Regions from separate parts of the Nocardioides sp. T5 genome, predicted to be linked through region 2. Evidence: predicted binding sites of a transcription regulator. Region 2 holds the regulator's gene; the other holds the start of a gene.

Region 1 (9,214 bases), 1.0 Mb from region 2:
CACGGTCCTCGTCGACGAGGATCCGGATGCCGACGAGGTCGTAGATGTCGGAGAAGTCGCGGCCGCCGACGATCATCTTCTGGTAGATCGAGTAGTAGTGCTTGGGCCGACCGGTGACCTTCGCGTTGATGCGCGAGGCCTTGAGGTCCTGCTCGATCTCGACGACGACCTCGGCGAGGAACTGGTCGCGCGAGGGCGCCCGCTCGGCGACCATCCGCACGATCTCGTCGTAGATCTTCGGGTGGAGCGTCGCGAACGCGAGGTCCTCGAGCTCCCACTTGAGGGTGTTCATGCCGAGGCGGTGGGCCAGCGGCGCGTAGATGTCGAGCGTCTCGCGGCTCGAGCGCTCCTGGGAGGCCGCCGGGACGTAGCGCAGCGTGCGCATGTTGTGCAGGCGGTCGGCGAGCTTGATGACCAGCACGCGGATGTCGCGCGACATCGCCACGATCATCTTGCGGATGGTCTCGGCCTGCGCCGAGTCGCCGTACTGCACCTTGTCGAGCTTGGTGACGCCGTCGACCAGCAGCGCGACCTCGTCACCGAAGTCGGCGCGCAGGGCCTCCAGCGTGTAGGGCGTGTCCTCGACCGTGTCGTGGAGCAGCGCCGCGACCAGCGTCGGCTCGGTCATGCCGATGTCGGCGAGGATCGTGGTGACCGCGAGCGGGTGGGTGATGTAGGGGTCGCCGCTCTTGCGCATCTGGCCGGTGTGCCACTTGTCGGCGACCGCGTAGGCGCGCTCGAGCAGCGCCAGGTCGGCCTTCGGGTGGTTGGCCCGCACCGCGCGGAAGAGGGGCTCGAGGACCGGGTTGGACGAGGGCGGCCGGGTGCCGACCCGGGCGAGCCTGGCCCGCATCCCGCGCGCTGTCAGAGGCGCCTTGGCGTCCTGCGCGGGTGCCGGGTCCTCTGCCATTGGACCAGTCTAGTGAGCGCCGTCAGATCGTGAGCAGCGAGTCGACCGCGAGGTCGCCGGTGACCGTCCGGGGGTCGAGGAACGAGAGCTCCATCAGCACCGACGCGCCGGTCGCGACGCCGCCGCAGGCCTCGATGAGCTGCCGCGTCGCCACTGCGGTGCCGCCGGTCGCCAGGACGTCGTCGACCATGAGCACCCGCTCCCCCGGCGCGATGGCGTCGGTGTGGACCTCGAGGGTCGCCTCGCCGTACTCGAGGGCGTAGGAGACCGCGTGCGCCTCGCGTGGCAGCTTGCCTGCCTTGCGCACCGGCACGAAGCCGACGCCGAGCGCCAGCGCGACCGGGGCGGCGAGGATGAAGCCGCGAGCCTCCATGCCGACGACCTTGTCGACGACGACGGTGCCGTGGTCGTCGCGGCCGGAGGCCGCCAGCGCGGTGATGACCGCCGAGAACGCGTGGTGGTCGGCGAGGACCGGGGTGATGTCCTTGAAGGTCACCCCCTCCTCGGGCCAGTCGGCCACGTCGACCGTCAGGCGCCTGAGCGCCTCCTGGGCCGTACGACGATCAGGCATCGTCGCGCGCGTCAGGGGCCGGCTGCCCGAGCGGCTCGTCGACCTTCGCGATCGCGGCGCGGGCGATGTCGATCTGGGTGCCGGGCGCGATCTCGAGGCGGGCGCGGTCGTCGGCGAGCGAGACGACGGTGCCGTAGATGCCCGAGGACATCATCACCCGCTGGCCGACCTCGATGCTCTGCTGGAGGCGGACGACCTCCTTCTGCCGGCGCTGCTGGGGCCGGACCACCATGAACCAGAACAGGGCCAGGATGGCCAGCAGGGGAAGCAGGGCGACGAGGTCGTTCACGGCGGGGGCTCTCCTCGAGGGTCGGGGTGCGGGAGCGCGTGGAGTCTACGCGGGTCCCCCGCCCGGGGCCGCAGCCGCCGCGGTGGCTGCTGCCAACTCACACGTCGTCGAACAGCGTGGAGTCGACGGTCGGCACAGGCGGCGGCGTCAGGCCCAGGTGGTGCCAGGCCGCAGGCGTCGCGACCCGGCCTCGCGGCGTACGCGCGAGCATGCCCAGCCGGACCAGGAACGGCTCGGCGACCTCCTCGACGGTCTCGCGCTCCTCGCCGACGGCGACGGCGAGGGTGGACACGCCGACCGGTCCCCCGCCGAACCGACGGCACAGCACGTCGAGCACCGCCCGGTCGAGGCGGTCGAGACCGGACTCGTCGACCTCGAACAGGTCGAGGGCGGCCTGCGCCACCGGCAGGCTCAGCACACCGTCGGCGCGCACCTGCGCGTAGTCGCGGACGCGACGGAGCAGGCGGTTGGCGATGCGGGGGGTGCCGCGCGAGCGGGAGGCGATCTCGCCCGATCCGTCGGCGGTGAGGTGGACGCCGAGCAGGCCGGCGGATCGGTGCACGATCTGGTCGAGCTCGTGGGGCTCGTAGAACTCGAGGTGGGCGGTGAAGCCGAACCGGTCGCGCAGCGGGCCCGGCAGCAGCCCGGCCCGGGTGGTGGCGCCCACGAGGGTGAACGGCGGGATCTCCAGCGGGATCGCGGTGGCGCCGGGCCCCTTGCCGATGACGACGTCGACCCGGAAGTCCTCCATCGCCATGTAGAGCATCTCCTCGGCCGGTCGCGACATCCGGTGGATCTCGTCGACGAAGAGGACGTCGCCCTCGTTGAGCCCCGACAGGATCGCGGCGAGGTCGCCCGCGTGGGTGATCGCCGGACCGCTCGTGAGCCGCAGCGGCGTGCTCATCTCGGCGGCGATGATCATCGCGAGGGTGGTCTTGCCGAGGCCCGGGGGGCCAGAGAGCAGGACGTGGTCGGGTGCCCGGCCACGGCGGCGGGCGGCCTCGAGCACCAGCCCCAGCTGGTCGCGCACGCGTGCCTGCCCGACCACCTCGTCGAGCGTCTTGGGCCGCAGGGCGGCCTCGACGGCACGCTCGTCACCGTCCGCATCGGCGTCGGTGAGCCGCTGGAGGTGGCCGAGCTCGGCCGCGCTCAGCTCGACCTCGTCGTAGGTGTCCTCGTCGGTGTCGTCCCAGTTCATCGGCGCCTCAGGCCCTGCTCAGCGTGCGGAGGGCCGCGCGCAGCAGCGCACCCACGTCGGGCGCGTCACCGGCGTCGGGCGCGACGGCCTCGACCGCCTTCTCCGACTCCTTGGCCGACCAGCCGAGCCCGACGAGGCCCTGGTGGACCTGGTCACGCCACGCGTCGGTCGCCGGCACCGCAGCGGCAGCGGAGTGGTGGACGCCGACCGGCGGGCCGATGCGGTCCTTGAGCTCGAGGATGATGCGCTGGGCGCCCTTCTGGCCGATGCCCGGGACGCGGGTCAGCGCCTTGACGTCCTCGGTCGTGATGGCGCGACGTACGTCGTCGGGGCTCATCACCGCGACGATCGCCTGGGCGACCTTGGGGCCGACGCCCGAGGCGGTCTGCACGATCTCGAAGACCTGCTTCTCGTCCTCGTCGAGGAAGCCGAAGATCGTCAGGCTGTCCTCGCGCACGACCATGCTGGTGGGCAGCGTCGCCGGGGTGCCGACGCGGAGGGTGGCGAGGGTGCCGGGCGTGCACATCAGCTCGAGGCCGACGCCGCCGACCTCGAGGACGGCGCTGGACAGGGTGACGGCGGCGACCTCGCCGCGGACGAAGGCGATCATCGGGTCCTCACGGGGGTGTTCCTCCGGGCCTGGGCCACGGCGGCCTCGAGGCGGTTGCTGGCGGAGCCGCGCCAGACGTGGGTGATGGCCAGCGCGAGCGCGTCGGCGGCGTCGGCGGGCTTCGGCAGCTCGGCGAGGCGCAGGATGCGGACGACCATCGCACCCACCTGCTCCTTGTCGGCGCGGCCGTTGCCCGACACCGCGGCCTTGACCTCGCTCGGGGTGTGCATCGCGATCGGCAGGCCCCTGCGTGCGGCGACGACGAGCGCGATGCCGCTGGCCTGGGCGGTGCCCATGATCGTGCTCGAGTCGGAGCGCGCGAAGACCCGCTCCACCGCGACCGCGTCGGGCCGGTGCTCCTCGATCCAGGCGTCGAGGCCCTTCTCGATGGTCACCAAGCGTTCGGCGATCGGCAGCGTGGAGCTGGTGCGGACGACACCGACGTCGACCATGGTCAGCGGCCGGCCGACGCTGCCGTCGACCACGCCGACACCGCACCGGGTCAGGCCGGGGTCGATGCCGAGCACGCGCACGCCACTCCCCTTCCACCGCCGGTCCGTCCGGAGCCCGTCCGAACATGTGTTCGTGCGATCACGCTAACCCGCGGCGGGCGCGCGACGGCGTACGACACGCGGCGCGTCGCCTCCCCGCGGCGCCTGCTTGTCGGCCTGCTCGGGCTGTAACGCCGGGTTCGTGGTTGTACCGACCGTGGGCGGAGTCCAGTGGTCGAAGCAACGCCGAGTGTGAGGCGGTGTTGTGGATGGCGATGAGGGCGATCTCGTATGAGGAGCAGGAGGAGTTCTTCGATCTGGTGTGCTCGGGGCTGTCGCTGCAGCGTGCAGCGACAGGTTCGGGCGTGTCGGTGAAGGCCGGGACGGGCTGGTGGCGACGATCAGGGCTCATGAGCCCTGTGATCCAGCTCGGCCGCGATGGTGGCCTGCCCGGAAGCGCGCCGGCCAGGGTGCCGGACGAGCCACGCCCCGACGGCCGGCCGCGGCAGCGGCGAGCATTGACCAGTGAGGACCGGTCCGCGATCGCGGTCGCGCTACGGTGCGGCTGCACCTACCAGGAGATCGGTGACCTGATCGGGCGCGACAAGTCGGTGATCTGGCGTGAGGTCAACCGCAACCGCGGCCCGGACGGCTCGTACTGGGGACCGGTCGCGCACCGCGCCGCGCATGAGCGCCGCCGGCGCCCCAAGCAGCACAAGCTTGCCCGCAATCCGGGGCTGTGCCGGTGGATCGAGGACCAGATGGACGACGGCTGGTCACCCAGGCTGATCGGGCAGGTGCTGCGCCGAGACCATCCACACGAGAGCATGAACCGGGTGGGCCACGAGACGATCTACCAGACGCTGTACGTGCAGGGCCGCGGCGAGCTGCGCAAGGACCTGCACCAGCAGCTGAGCCTCAAACGCAACCAGCGCAAACCCCGCGGGCACAACACACGGACCACGTCGCCCTACGCCGAGGCGTTCAAGATCAGCGACCGGCCCGCCGACGTCGAGGACCGGGCGGTGCCCGGACACTGGGAGGGCGACCTCATCGTCGGCCCGGCCAGCAAGTCGGCGATCGGAACGCTGGTGGAGCGCTCGACCAGGTTCACGATCCTGCTGCACCTGCCCGGGCGCCATGACGCCGCCAGCGTCGCGGAGGCGATGATCCGCGAGATGAGCCAGCTGCCCGAGCACCTGCGCCGCTCGATCACCTGGGACCGTGGCGGCGAGCTCGCCGAGTGGCAACGCATCCAGCTCGAGCTCGCCACCACGGTCTACTTCTGCGACCCCCGCTCGCCGTGGCAGCGCGGCACTAACGAGAACACCAACCGGCTGCTGCGGCACTGGTTCGAGAAAGGCACCGACCTCAGCATCCACACTGCAGAGGACCTCCGCCGAGTTGCCGACAGCCTCAACCGTCGACCCCGCCCTACCCTTGAGCTGCAGACCCCAGCCGACCGGCTGGCTGCGCTGCTGACCAACCCGTCAGCAGCATGACCGTTGCTTAGACCGCTGGACCTCGCCCGTGATGCATCTGGGTGGGTAGTTGGACTAACCCGGCGTTACAGCGGTGAAGAGCAGAGGTCAGGCGTCGGCGGTCTCGAGCTCGGCCATCACGTCGGCGGGGATGTCGACGTTGGTGAAGACGTCCTGCACGTCGTCGAGGTCCTCGAGGGCGTCGACGAGGTGGAGCACCTTGCCGGCGCCGTCGGCGTCGACCGGGATCTCGAGGCTCGCGACGAACTGCACGTCGGCGGAGTCGTAGTCGATGCCGGCGTCCTGCAGGGCGGTGCGGACCGCGACGACGTCGGTGGCCTCGCTCTGCACCTCGAACGCCTCGTCGAGGTCGTTGACCTCCTCGGCGCCGGCGTCGAGGGTGGCCTCGAGGACGTCGTCCTCGGTGACCTCCCGGACCGTGCCGTCGTGGTCCTGCGACTTCGGCACGACCACGATCCCCTTGCGGGTGAACAGGCGCGAGACCGAGCCGGGGTCGGCCATGGTGCCGCCGTTGCGGGTGACCGCCGTGCGGACCTCCATCGCGGCGCGGTTGGTGTTGTCGGTGAGGCACTCGACGAGGATCGCCACGCCCTGCGGGCCGTAGACCTCGTAGGAGATCGCCTTGTAGTCGACTCCGCCCGACTCGGCACCCGAGCCCCGCTTGAGCGCGGAGTCGATGTTCTTGTTGGGGACCGAGCTCTTCTTCGCCTTCTGGATGGCGTCGTAGAGCGTCGGGTTGCCGGCCGGGTCGCCGCCACCCTGCTTCGCGGCGACCTCGATGTTCTTGATCAGCTTGGCGAAGAGCTTGCCGCGCTTGGCGTCGATCGCGGCCTTCTTGTGCTTGGTCGTTGCCCACTTGGAGTGGCCTGACATGAGTCCCTCTATCCGTCGCTGTGCGTCTGTGCGGTCGTCAGGCCGAGCGCACCAGGTCCACGAACATGCCGTGCACCCGGCCGTCGCCACCGACCTCGGGATGGAACGAGGTCGCCATCAGGGGGCCTTGACGGACCGCGACGATCCTACCCGCGGCCGGCCCTTCCTCCACCCGGGCCAGCACCTCCACGTCGTCGTCGACCGCCTCGACCCACGGCGCGCGGATGAACACCGCGCGCACCGGGTCGGCCAGGCCGTCGACATGGAGATCCTCCTCGAAGGAGTCGACCTGGCGGCCGAAGGCGTTGCGGCGCACGGTGATGTGCAGCCCGCCGACGGTCTCCTGTCCCGCCGCGCCGTCCTCGATCCGGTCGGCCAGCAGGATCATGCCCGCGCACGTCCCGAACGCGGGCAGCCCACCGCGTACGGCGTCGCGCAGCGGCTCGAGCAGGTCGAAGATCCGGGCCAGCTTGACCATCGTCGTGGACTCGCCACCGGGGATGACCAGTCCGTCGCACGCGGCGAGCTCGGCAGGACGGCGTACGGAGATCGCGTCCGCGCCCAGGGACCGCAGGACGGAGAGGTGCTCGCGCACGTCGCCCTGCAGCGCGAGCACGCCGATGGTCGGATCCACGATCGTCGATCCTAGGACCGTCGCTCCGCCGTAGGCTCACGCCCCATGAGGCTTCGCCGTCTGCCCGCCGTCCTGCTGGGGGTCGCGCTCGCCACCGGCAGCGCCCCGACGGCGACCGGCGCCGCGGTGGACCGGGACGGCGCCGACACCGGCAGCAGGCCGGCTCCCCGGACGGTGGACGGCTGGCCGACGGCGTCCCCGTCGAGCGTCGGCCTGCGCGCCCGAGCGATCCGGCGCGGCGCGGCCGAGGCCAGGCGCCTCGACTCCACCTGCTTCGCGGTGCTGCGCGACGGCAGGCTCGTGGCGCACCGCAGCTGGCGGCTGCCGCGCGACGAGCCGCGCGAGGTCTTCTCGATCACCAAGTCGGTCACGAGCACGCTGGTCGGCATCGCGGTGCGCGACGGCGACCTGCGTCTCGACGACCGCGTCTCGACCTACGTGCCGCAGTGGCGGGGCACGCCGTCGGAGTCGGTGACCGTGCGCAACCTGCTCGCCAACGACAGCGGCCGCTTCTGGTCGCTCCAGTCGGACTACGTCGACCTCCTGACGGCCCGGAGCCGCACGCGGTACGCCGTCTCCCTTCCCCAGCAGTACGCGCCGGGCAGCGCGTGGGCCTACAACAACGCCGCGATCCAGGTCCTCGAGCCGGTGCTGGAGCGGGCGACCGGCATGCCGGTGGCGCGCTTCGCCAGGAAGCGGCTGTTCGACCCGCTCGGGATGACCCGTACGAGCTTCGTCACCGACCGGGCCGACGACGCGGCCGTCTTCCACGGGCTGCGCACCACCTGCCTCGACATCGCCCGGCTGGGCCGGCTCCACCTCGGCCGGGGAAAGGTCGACGGCACGCGGATCATCGACCGCAGCTGGGTCCGCGAGGCCGTGGGCCGGTCCTCCACGGTCCACAACGCGGCCTACGGCTTCCTCTGGTGGCTCAACCGACCCGGTGCGCTCCGCGGCGCCACCGACCCCGTCGACGCCCAGGGTCAACCGCTGCGGCCCACCAGCGGGCAGCTCGCGCCGTCGGCGCCGGAGGAGGTCTTCGCCGCGCTCGGCTTCGGCGGCCAGGTGCTGCTCGTCGACCCGACGACGCGGACCATGGTGGTCCGCCTCGGCCTGCCCGCACAGCCCGGCGAGGAGGCGTACGGCTTCACGAACGCCGCCCGCGTGCTGACCCGCGCGGTGCGCTGACCCGACCCTGCGCTGACGCGTGACGCCGCGGCGGACGGTGCGGCACACTCGACGGATGGTCGGGGCGTGGGAGCACCTGCCGGCGGCGCGGGTCCCGGCGCCGCTCGCCCGGCACGTCGTCGCGATGGACGGCTACTCCGCCGAGGGACTCGCGCCCGGGGTGCACCGCGGCCTGCCGTCCGCGGGGCTGACCCTCGTGCTGGGCCTCGGGCGACCGCTGCGGACCGCCCCGACCGAGCAGGCCTGGGTCGACGGGGTGCGCGACGCGCAGTGGGTGAGCCTCGGCGGGCTCCACACCCGGGCGGCGATGGTCGAGCAGCCCGACAGGTGGGCCGGGGTGCAGCTGACCCTCCACCCGGTGGGCGTCCGACGGCTCCTGGGCGTCCCGGCGTCCGACCTGCCCGTGGGCAGCTGGGACGCGCGCGACCTGCTCGGCCCTGAGGTCGAGCGGGTCGTCGAGGAGCTGCACGCGGCGCCCGACTGGCCCGGGAGGTACGCCGCGGTCGGTCGGTTCCTGCTGCGGCTGGCCGCCCGCGCCGACCGGAGCACCTCCCACCACGGACCGTCGCCGGAGGTGGAGGAGGCGTGGCGGTTGCTCACCGGCCCGGCGCCCCGGGCGGTCGCCGACGTCGCCGACACCGTGGGTTACAGCCGCCGGCGACTCACCCAGCTGCTCACGGCCGAGACGGGACACGGCCCCAAGACCCTCCAGCGGCTCGCGCGCTTCGACACCGCGCGGCGTGAGGTGGTCGCGGCGGCGGCCGCAGGGTCGTCCCTGGCGCAGGTGGCCGCCCGGACGGGCTACTACGACCAGTCCCACCTGGCGCGGGACTTCCACGAGTTCGCCGGGCTGGGGCCGTCGGCCTGGCTCGCCGCCGAGTTCCCAAATGTCCAAGGCGCCCCGGGCGGCGGCGCGGCAACATCGTCGGCATGAGCAAACAGCACCGC
Region 2 (9,214 bases):
AGGGTGCTCATGGTGGCCTCCTGGGGAAGATTCAGCCGGGTGGTCTGTCGAACGAATGTCTAGTCGGACCCACCGACAGCGGCCTGGGCCACCGGGTCTCGATCAGGCGTTCGATCGAACATGTGTACGACGGTAGAGCACGTGTTCGAACAACACAAGCACCCGGACGAACAAATGTTCGACGACCGGACGGCCCCCACGGACGGGACCAACGGACCTACCCCGATCGCCCCGGCCGGACGACCGTGGAAGCACACCGACGCAGAAACGGAGCGAGCCATGTCGCGCAAGAAGGTCCTGGTCCTCGGGGGCAACTTCGGCGGTCTCACCGCCGCCATCACGGTGAAGCACGAGCTGCACGGGGACGTCGACGTGACGGTCGTGTCGTCCTCCGACGAGTTCCTGTTCACCCCCTCGCTGATCTGGGTGCCCTTCGGCAAGCGCACGCGCGCCGACATCACCTTCAAGGTCGGCCCGACCTTCGAGGAGCACGAGGTCGAGTTCGTCCACGCCGAGGCCACCGCGATCGACCCCGAGGCGCGCCGCGTCGAGACCACCGCCGGCCCGCAGGACTACGACTACCTCGTCATCGCCACCGGCTACCGCAACCGCTTCGAGGTCATCCCCGGCCTCGGCGAGGGCGGCAACGCCCACACCATCACCACGATGGACGACGCGATCCGCGCGGGCGAGGGCTGGGCGCAGTTCCGCGAGAAGCCCGGCGACGTCGTGATCGGCGCGACCCAGGGCGCCGGCTGCTTCGGAGCGGCGTACGAGTTCCTCTTCAACACCAGCTACCAGCTGAAGAAGGCCGGCCTCAAGGACCGGGTCAAGCTCACCTACGTCAGCGCCGAGCCGTTCCTCGGCCACTTCGGCATCGGCGGCCTCCCCCACGGCGAGAAGCTGCTCGGGATGTTCCTCAAGAAGGAGAACATCGACACCGTCCTCGACACCGCGATGGACCACGTCGACGACGGCCGCCTCGTGCTGGCCGACGGGCGCACCGTCGACTTCGGCTACGCCATGATCATCCCGCCGTTCTCCGGCCAGGAGGTCATCACCCGCACCCCCAAGATCGCCGACGACAACGGCTTCGTGAAGGTGCGCGACACCTACCAGAGCGAGGCCTACGACGACGTGTACGCCGTCGGGGTGGCCGCCGCGGTCGACGTCCCGTGGCAGACCCCGACGCCGGTAGGCATCCCCAAGACCGGCTTCCCGACCGAGCAGCAGGCCCACGTCGCCGCGAAGAACATCGCCTCGCAGATCAAGGGCGAGACCCCCGACGCGCACAAGAAGTTCGGTGACATCGCCGCCGTGTGCGTGATGGACGCCGGCAACAACGGCGTCATCATCCTCGCCGACAAGATGCTGCCGCCGCGCAAGCACGGCGTGCTGATCCCCGGACCGCAGGCGCACGCGATGAAGCTGGGCTTCGAGAAGTACTTCCTGTGGAAGATGAAGCACGGCCAGGTGCGGCTGCCCTGACCGGACCGGTCAGCGCCGCTTCATGGCCCGTCGTCCCTGGGCAGCGAACAACCGGGCAAGGGGCCCGAGCGACCCGGGGGCGAGGGCCGCACCACGCACGACTCCCCCGCGCCAGGCGGGCACCGTCCGCACGACCCGGCGCGAGCCGACGAGGTCGACGGCCGCGGCGGCGACCTCGGACACGCCCAGGATCGAGCCGCCGGACCAGGTGAGCTGGGAGCCGAGGCCGTCGGGGTCCTGCGCGGCGAGCATCGCGGTGTCGACGCCGTCCGGGCACAGCGCGTGGACCCGCACGCCGCGCGGGGACTCGGCGTTGACCGACGCGGACAGCGAGACGACCGCGGCCTTCGTGGCGGCGTACATGCTGTAGCCCGGCACGGGCCCGAGCCCGGAGAGGGACGCGACGTTGACGACGTCTCCCCCGGCCGGACCGAACGCCGCCAACGCGGCGCGGGTGCCCCACGTCGTACCGAGCAGGTTGACCTCCACCAGCCGGCGTACCTGCTCCTCGGTCAGTGCGGCGAGGGTGCCGTCGTCGCCGACGCCGGCGTTGTTGAACCACGCGACCAGCCGGCCGTGCCGTACCGCCTCCTCCGCGACGAGGCGGTGCGAGTCGGGATCTCGTACGTCCTGGGCGAGGCCGGCGACCGCGCCGACCTCGGCCGCCGTCGCGGCCGCCGCCCAGCCGTCGACGTCGCCGATGACGACGTGGTGGCCGCGCGCGACCATCAGCTCCGCGATCCCGCGCCCGATCCCACGGGCCCCACCGGTGACGACGCACGAGGTCTGCATCTGCTGACAGTAGCGACACGCGGCTTCGAACAGGTGTTTGATCCCACCCGCCGATGAGGACTACGGTGGGCTCACCAGATCCTCCCTGTCCAGCCGCGGACGGAGGGGTCGACGTAGTGGAGGACGCATGGCCAAGCAGGACGACAAGAACGTCATCGAGATGCCCGACGGCCCCCCGGACGCGACCGGCCTGACCCCGCGCCAGCAGCGGGTGCTCGCCACGATCAAGGACTCCATCGAGACCAAGGGCTACCCGCCGTCGATGCGTGAGATCGGCCAGGCCGTCGGCCTCACCTCGTCGTCCAGCGTCGCCCACCAGCTGCGCGTGCTGGAGGGCAAGGGCTTCCTCAAGCGCGACCCCAACCGCCCCCGCGCCCTCGAGGTCTTCCTGCCCGAGGTGATGGCCGCACGCCGCTCGATGTCCAGCGGCGAGGAGTCGAGCGTCGACGAGACCGGCATCGGCGACGTCCACCCCACCGCGGTCAACATCCCGGTCGTCGGCCGGATCGCCGCCGGTGGCCCGATCCTCGCCGAGGAGCAGGTCACCGACGTCTTCCCGCTGCCCAAGCAGCTCGTCGGCGACGGCACGCTCTTCCTCCTCGAGGTCTCCGGCGACTCGATGGTCGACGCGGCGATCTGCAACGGCGACTACGTCGTCATCCGCCAGGAGCAGACCGCCACCAACGGCCAGATCGTCGCGGCGATGATCGAGGGCGAGGCCACGGTGAAGACCTTCCAGCGCAAGGACGGCCACGTGTGGCTGCTCCCCCACAACGACGCCTACGACCCGATCCCGGGCGACAACGCCACGATCCTCGGCGTCGTGACGGCGGTGCTGCGCAGCCTCTGACGACCGCAGGGGTGGGACGCCGTTGAAAGGCGCCCACCCGCGGGCCACGATGGCGTGCATGAGCAACGTCGAGCAGTCCTATGACTACGTCATCGTCGGTGCGGGGGTCGCTGCGGCGAGCGCCGTGAAGGGCATCCGTTCACAGGACGGGAGCGGTCGGGTCGCGGTGATCGGCTCCGAGCCCGACAAGCCCGTCTACCGGCCGGTGCTGTCCAAGGACCTCTGGCTCAAGGATGACGAGACCCTCGAGGGGTCCTCGCTCGCCGGCGACCTCGACGACGACGAGGGCGTCGACCTGGTCACCGACACGACGGTCACGGAGATCGACCCCGGCGCCCACGTCGTACGCCTCGCCGACGGCAGCAGTGTCGGCTACGGCAAGCTGCTGCTGGCCACGGGCGCCGAGCCGCGCGTGCTTGCCGTCGACCCGGGCCCGCGGGTCATCTACTACCGCACCGCCGCCGACTACCAGCGGCTGCGCGCGGTCGCGACCGAGGGCAGCCACGTCGCCGTCATCGGTGGCGGCTACATCGGCTCGGAGATCACCTCCTCCCTCGTGCAGAACGGCGTGCAGGTCACGCTCGTGCTCGACCTCGAGGACGTGCAGGAGCAGATGTTCCCGCGCGCGCTCGCCGCCACCCTGACCAAGGACTTCGCCGACCGCGGCGTCACCGTCGTGCACGGCTCGGTCGAGGGCGGGCAGGAGGACGACGGCGGCGTCCGGATCCGCCTCGCGGACGGCACCTCCATCACCGCCGACGCCGCGGTCATCGGCATCGGCGTGCTGCCGCGCACCGGCCTCGCCGAGGCCGCGGGGCTCGAGGTCGACAACGGCGTCGTCGTGGACGAGCACCTGCGCACCAGCGACCCCGACGTGTACGCCGCGGGCGACGTCGCGTCCTACCCCGACGCCCTCCTCGGCCGCCGCCGCGTCGAGCACGTCGACCACGCGGAGAAGTCCGGGGAGCACGCCGGCAAGGTGATGGCCGGCTCCGACGACGCCTACGACGCCTACGACTACACCCCCTTCTTCTGGTCCGACATCCTCGACCACGGCTACGAGGCCGTCGGCGAGACCCGCAGCGACCTCGACCTGGTGGAGGACTGGAAGGACGGCGAGGTCGGCACCGGCGTCGTCTACTACCTCCAGTCCGGGCAGGTCCGCGGCGTGGTGCTCTGGAACGTCTGGGACAGCGTCGACCAGGCCCGCGCCCTCATCGCGGAGACCGGCAAGGAGCCGGTCGCCGACCCGGAGTCGCTGCGAGGCCGCATCCCCTTCGACTGAGCTCCCCCGCTGGTCGAGGAAGGCGCCCCGGCGCCTGTCACGAGACCCGGACCGACCTGGTCTCGTGACGGTCGCTGCGCGACCTCCTCGACCAACGGTGGATCCGTGTAGCCTCGCGCCGATGTCATCCGAGGCCCCCGACCCCACGGTCTTCCGCACCCGCCCGGGCAACCGGCGCCGCTACACGGTGGACGCGCAGGTCGAGGTCGACCGGCTGGCCGCGGCGGGCGAGGCGTCCGCCTGGCTCAGCCCGCTGGCGTACAACCTCACGATCAGCCACAGCCACCGGTTCGTCTGGTACCGGGTCGCCAAGGTCGCGACGCGCACCATCCGCCACCACTGCGAGACCCACGGCGTGAGCATGGACGTCGACCACGCGATGCGGGTGCGCTACCCGCTCGCCAGCTTCGCCGACTACTTCACCTTCGCCTTCGTGCGCGACCCGCTCGACCGCTTCGTCTCGGCGTGGCACGACAAGGTCGTCGACCACAACTACTACGACTTCGACGCGGCGACCCACGAGCGGATGCAGACGGTCGAGGAGTTCGCCCGCTGGACCGCCGCCCAGGACCTGTCTGCCGTGCCGGGCACCGACCAGCACCTGACGCTGCAGAGCCGGATGATCGATCTCAACCGGGTCGACTTCGTGGGGCGGCTCGAGAGGTTCGACCGCGACTTCGCCGAGGTGTGCGAGCGCATCGGCGCCCCGGCGGTGCCGACCGCGCCGAAGAACCAGACCTCACCCGGCGGCCGGGACCGACAGCACTCCGCCGAGCTGCGCGAGCTCGTGGCGCGGATGTACGCCCGCGACTACCAGGTCCTCGGCTACGAGCCACCCGCCTGAGCGTCATCCGGACCCGCGCCCATGGACTCGGGTCCGGATGACGCTGCGGCGCGCCGCCGTGGGGATGACGGACACCAGGAAGGCAGTTCGCGTTCGCCAGCACCGCCCCGAGCGTGGCCAAGGCGCCTCCCCGGCCGAACTGCCTTCATAGTGTCGCCCGGCTGCGTGAGCGCCGGGCTCAGGACTGGCCGAGCCGCGTGAGCGCCTGGCGCACGAGCGCGGGATCGGTGGTCGACCACATCGGCGGGAGCGACGCCTTGAGGAAGCGGCCGTAGCGGGCGGTCTCGAGGCGCGGGTCGAGGACGGCGACGATGCCGCGGTCCGAGGTCGTACGGATCAGCCGCCCGGCACCCTGCGCCATCAGCAGCGCCGCGTGGGTCGCGGACACCTCCATGAACCCGTTGCCGCCCGCGGCGTCGGCTGCCTTGGCGCGCGCCGACATCAACGGGTCGTCGGGCCGCGGGAACGGGATCCGGTCGATGATCACCAGCTGGCACGTGTCGCCCGGCACGTCGAGTCCCTGCCACAACGAGAGCGTGCCGAACAGGCAGGTGTGGGGGTCCTCAACGAACTGCTTGGCGAGCTCCGGGAGCTGCGCGTCGCCCTGAGCCAGGGTGGTCAGGTGCGGCAGGCGGGTGCGGACGGCCTCGGCCGCGGTCTCCGCGGCGCGGCGCGACGAGAAGAGGCCAAGGGTGCGCCCGTCGAGGGCGTCGACGAGGTCGCAGATCTCGTCGAGCTGGGCAGGGCCGAGACCGTCGCGGCCGGGCTGGGGCAGGTGGCGGGCGACGTAGAGGATCGACTGCTGGCCGTAGTCGAAGGGCGAGCCGACGTCGATGCCCTTCCACGGCAGCGCGGTGTCGGGGTCGGTCGGGGCGACCTGCGAGCCGACGCGCTCGGTGGGCTTGAGGCCGAGCGAGGTGGCGACGGCGCCGAACTCCCCACCCAGCATCAGCGTCGCGCTGGTGAAGACGACGGTCTTGTCGGTGAGCAGCTTGTCGCGCATCGGCCCCCACACCTGCAGCGGCGCGACGTGGAGCCGCGCCGGGAACCGGTCACGCGCCTCCCCCAGCCACAGCACGTCGCGGTCGGAGCCGGCGGCCATCCGCTCGGCGTTGACGAAGACCTCCTGCACCATGCCCTTGGCCTGCGTGCGGCCGGCGTCGCCCTCCGCCTCGCCGCCGGACTCGCGGGGGAACGCCGACAGGCACGCCCGCGCCGCGTCGCGTACGAGAATCAAGGCGTCGGAGAGCTGGGTGGACACCTGGTCGATGCGACCGGGCGACGTCGCCTCGAACGCCTCGGCGAGCTGCTGCGCGGCGTCCTCGAGGTCGCCGGCCGGGTCGCCGTCGCCGTCAGCCCAGCGCATGGCGCGGCGCGCCGCCCGCTCGATGTCGGAGACTCCCAGCTCGTCGGTCGCCGCCTGCGTGACGCGCGCGGTCAGCTCGTGGGCCTCGTCGATGACCACGGTTTCGTAGTCGGGGATCATCGGGACGTCCTCGATCGCGTCGATCGCGAGGAGGGAGTGGTTGGTGACGATCAGGTGGCTGCGGTGCGCCTTCTCCTTCGCCAGCTCGGCGAAGCACTCCTGCCCGAAGGGGCACTTGCTCGCGCCGAGGCACTCGCGGTGGTTGACCGAGACCTGGCGCCACTCGCGGTCGGTGTGGCGCGGGGCGTTGTCGCGCTCACCGCTACCGCCCTGCTCCGTCTCCTCCTCGGCCCACGCCCGGAGCTCGAGCACCTTCTCGGCCATCGCACCGAGGGGTACGTCGACCAGCGTGCCCTGGTCGTCGGGGACACCGGCGCGGATGCGGTGCAGGCAGGCGTAGTTGGAGCGGCCCTTGAGCACGGCGTAGGAGGTGTCGAGGCCGGGTACGCCCTTGACCGCCTCGACCAGCCTCGGCAGGTCGCGCTCGACGAGCTGGTGCTGCAGCGCGAGGGTGGCGGTGGCGACCACGACGCGCTTGTCGTGGAGCATCGCGGGGACGAGGTAGCCCAGCGACTTGCCGGTGCCCGTGCCGGCCTGCACGAGCAGGTGGCGGCCCTCCTCCATCGCCTCGGCGACCTCGGTCGCCATCTGGACCTGGCCGTCGCGCGGCTGCCCGCCGAGGGCGGCGACCGCCGTGCCCAGCACCTCGCTGACGGGCGTGCCGACGGAGGGAGAGGCGGTGGCGGTCTCAGGCACCAGAGCACCCTACGTGGCGGCGCCGACGCTCCGTCGTACGCCGTCCACAGCCGACCTCAGTACTTCTTCTTGCGGCCGATCTGGCGCTCGATGCGGCGCTCGGGCTGGCCGAGCACCCGGGCGAGGATCTTGACCCGGTAGCGGTAGGCGACCACGCCCAGGACGACGATCAGCAGGATCCACAACATGCGGCGATCCTATCCGCGCGCCCCCAGCGCGCCCGGGGCAACGACCTGGTGGGGAAGTCCGACACCTGGAGGGGGTTGTACACCCCTCCCAGTGACGGACTCCCCGCTCAGGCGGGGAGTCCCCGTCGAGCGCGAGCCAGAAAATCCGCAGGGACGCGTCAGACGACAGCGCCGGAGTCCTCGGGCGCCCGCTCGACCTTCTCCTTCTTCACCCGGCTCATCGGCCACTTCTCGTGGAAGTAGGTGACCAGCGGGGTGGCGGTGAAGATCGACGAGTAGGTGCCGACGATGAGTCCGATGAGCAGCGCGATCGAGAAGTCACGCAGCGAGTCGCCACCGAGGATGGCGAGCGCGGCGAGGATGAACATCGTGCCGAGACCGGTGTTGACCGTGCGCGGCACGGTCTCGACCGCGGCCTTGTTGGCCAGCGAGCGGAAGTCGTCCTCGGGCCTCGAGCCGAACCACCGTTCGCGGACGCGGTCGAAGACGACGACGGTGTCGTTGACGGACAGACCGATGATCGTCATCGCGGCGGCCAGGAAGATGCCGTCGATCGGCTTCTCCAGCCAGGCGAAGACGCCGACGACGATCAGCACGTCGTGGGCCATCGCGATGACCGCCGAGACGCCGAAGGTCCACTTGAACCGGAAGGCGAGGTAGAGCAGCTGGGCGAGGAACGCCACGCCGAACGCGATCAGGGCGTTGTTGCGCAGCTCCTCGCCGAGGGAGGCGCCGATCTGCTGGTCGTCGATCTTCTCGACCTCACCGCCGACCACGGCCAGCTCGTCCTCGATCCGCTGCTCCTCCTCGTTGGAGATCTCGCCGGTGCGGACGGTGAAGTCGGCGGGGTCGTCGGCGGTCTGGACGACGGCCTCGGAGAAGCCGGCGTCGGACACGGCGGCCCGCGCCTGCTCGACGTCCATGTCCTGGTTGGTCACCGAGTAGTCGAGCTGGCGACCGCCGGTGAACTCCACGCCGAGGTTGAGCCCCTGGATTGCGATGCCGGCGATGGCGAAGACCGTCGCCGCGCCCGACACGGCCAGCCAGCGGCCGCGGTTCTTCATGATGTCGGGGTCCTTGCGGTCCAGCCAGGTCCGCACCTTGCCGATGTCGCTGAGGCCGCTGACGGCGGGCCGGCGCGCGACGCCCTTGTTGGAGACCGCGAGGTCGCACAGCACGCGGGCGATGATCAGCGCGGAGATCATCGACGCGATGACACCGATGGACAGCGTGACGCCGAAGCCCTTGATCGGACCGGAGCCGAGGAAGAACAGCAGTCCGGCCGCGAGCAGCGTCGTGACGTTGGAGTCGATGATCGCGGTCCAGGCCTTGTTGAAGCCCACCATGAGGGCGCGGCGCAGGCCCGCCGAGGGATAGGCCTGGTACTCCTCCCGTGCTCGTTCGAAGACGAGCACGTTGGCGTCGATCGCCATGCCGATGGCCAGCACGAAGCCGGCGAGGCCGGGCAGGGTGAGCGTCGAGCCCAGCCCCACCAGCATGGCGTAGGCGAGCAGGGCGTACGAGGCCAGCGCGACGGTCGCCATCAGGCCGACGAGGCGGTAGACGATGACGATGAAGAGGCCGG

Evidence for each region. Region 2 encodes LexA, which represses DNA repair genes until DNA is damaged. Its sites were predicted from a motif close to TCGAACANNTGTTCGA; they were not measured.
Region 1: a site for LexA is predicted at 4,150-4,165, ahead of ruvC (crossover junction endodeoxyribonuclease RuvC). Genes of this name have one in related genera too.

Annotation. Positions count from the first base shown of each region.
Region 1 is NZ_CP182415.1:2,745,175-2,754,388, forward strand. Features, by position in the region: gene ACNKF0_RS13385 (RelA/SpoT family protein) at 1-910, opposite strand, end outside; gene ACNKF0_RS13390 (adenine phosphoribosyltransferase) at 933-1,481, opposite strand; gene yajC (preprotein translocase subunit YajC) at 1,474-1,770, opposite strand; gene ruvB (Holliday junction branch migration DNA helicase RuvB) at 1,868-2,968, opposite strand; gene ruvA (Holliday junction branch migration protein RuvA) at 2,976-3,578, opposite strand; gene ruvC (crossover junction endodeoxyribonuclease RuvC) at 3,575-4,111, opposite strand; gene ACNKF0_RS13415 (IS30 family transposase) at 4,339-5,571, shown strand; gene ACNKF0_RS13420 (YebC/PmpR family DNA-binding transcriptional regulator) at 5,659-6,444, opposite strand; gene pdxT (pyridoxal 5'-phosphate synthase glutaminase subunit PdxT) at 6,482-7,081, opposite strand; gene ACNKF0_RS13430 (serine hydrolase domain-containing protein) at 7,124-8,266, shown strand; gene ACNKF0_RS13435 (helix-turn-helix domain-containing protein) at 8,322-9,200, shown strand; gene ACNKF0_RS13440 (glyoxalase) at 9,197-9,214, shown strand, end outside.
Region 2 is NZ_CP182415.1:3,786,775-3,795,988, forward strand. Features, by position in the region: gene ACNKF0_RS18535 (LysM peptidoglycan-binding domain-containing protein) at 1-11, opposite strand, end outside; gene ACNKF0_RS18540 (NAD(P)/FAD-dependent oxidoreductase) at 280-1,488, shown strand; gene ACNKF0_RS18545 (SDR family NAD(P)-dependent oxidoreductase) at 1,498-2,280, opposite strand; gene lexA (transcriptional repressor LexA) at 2,408-3,130, shown strand; gene ACNKF0_RS18555 (NAD(P)/FAD-dependent oxidoreductase) at 3,189-4,415, shown strand; gene ACNKF0_RS18560 (sulfotransferase family 2 domain-containing protein) at 4,537-5,259, shown strand; gene ACNKF0_RS18565 (ATP-dependent DNA helicase) at 5,438-7,444, opposite strand; gene ACNKF0_RS18570 (hypothetical protein) at 7,498-7,629, opposite strand; gene secD (protein translocase subunit SecD) at 7,788-9,214, opposite strand, start outside.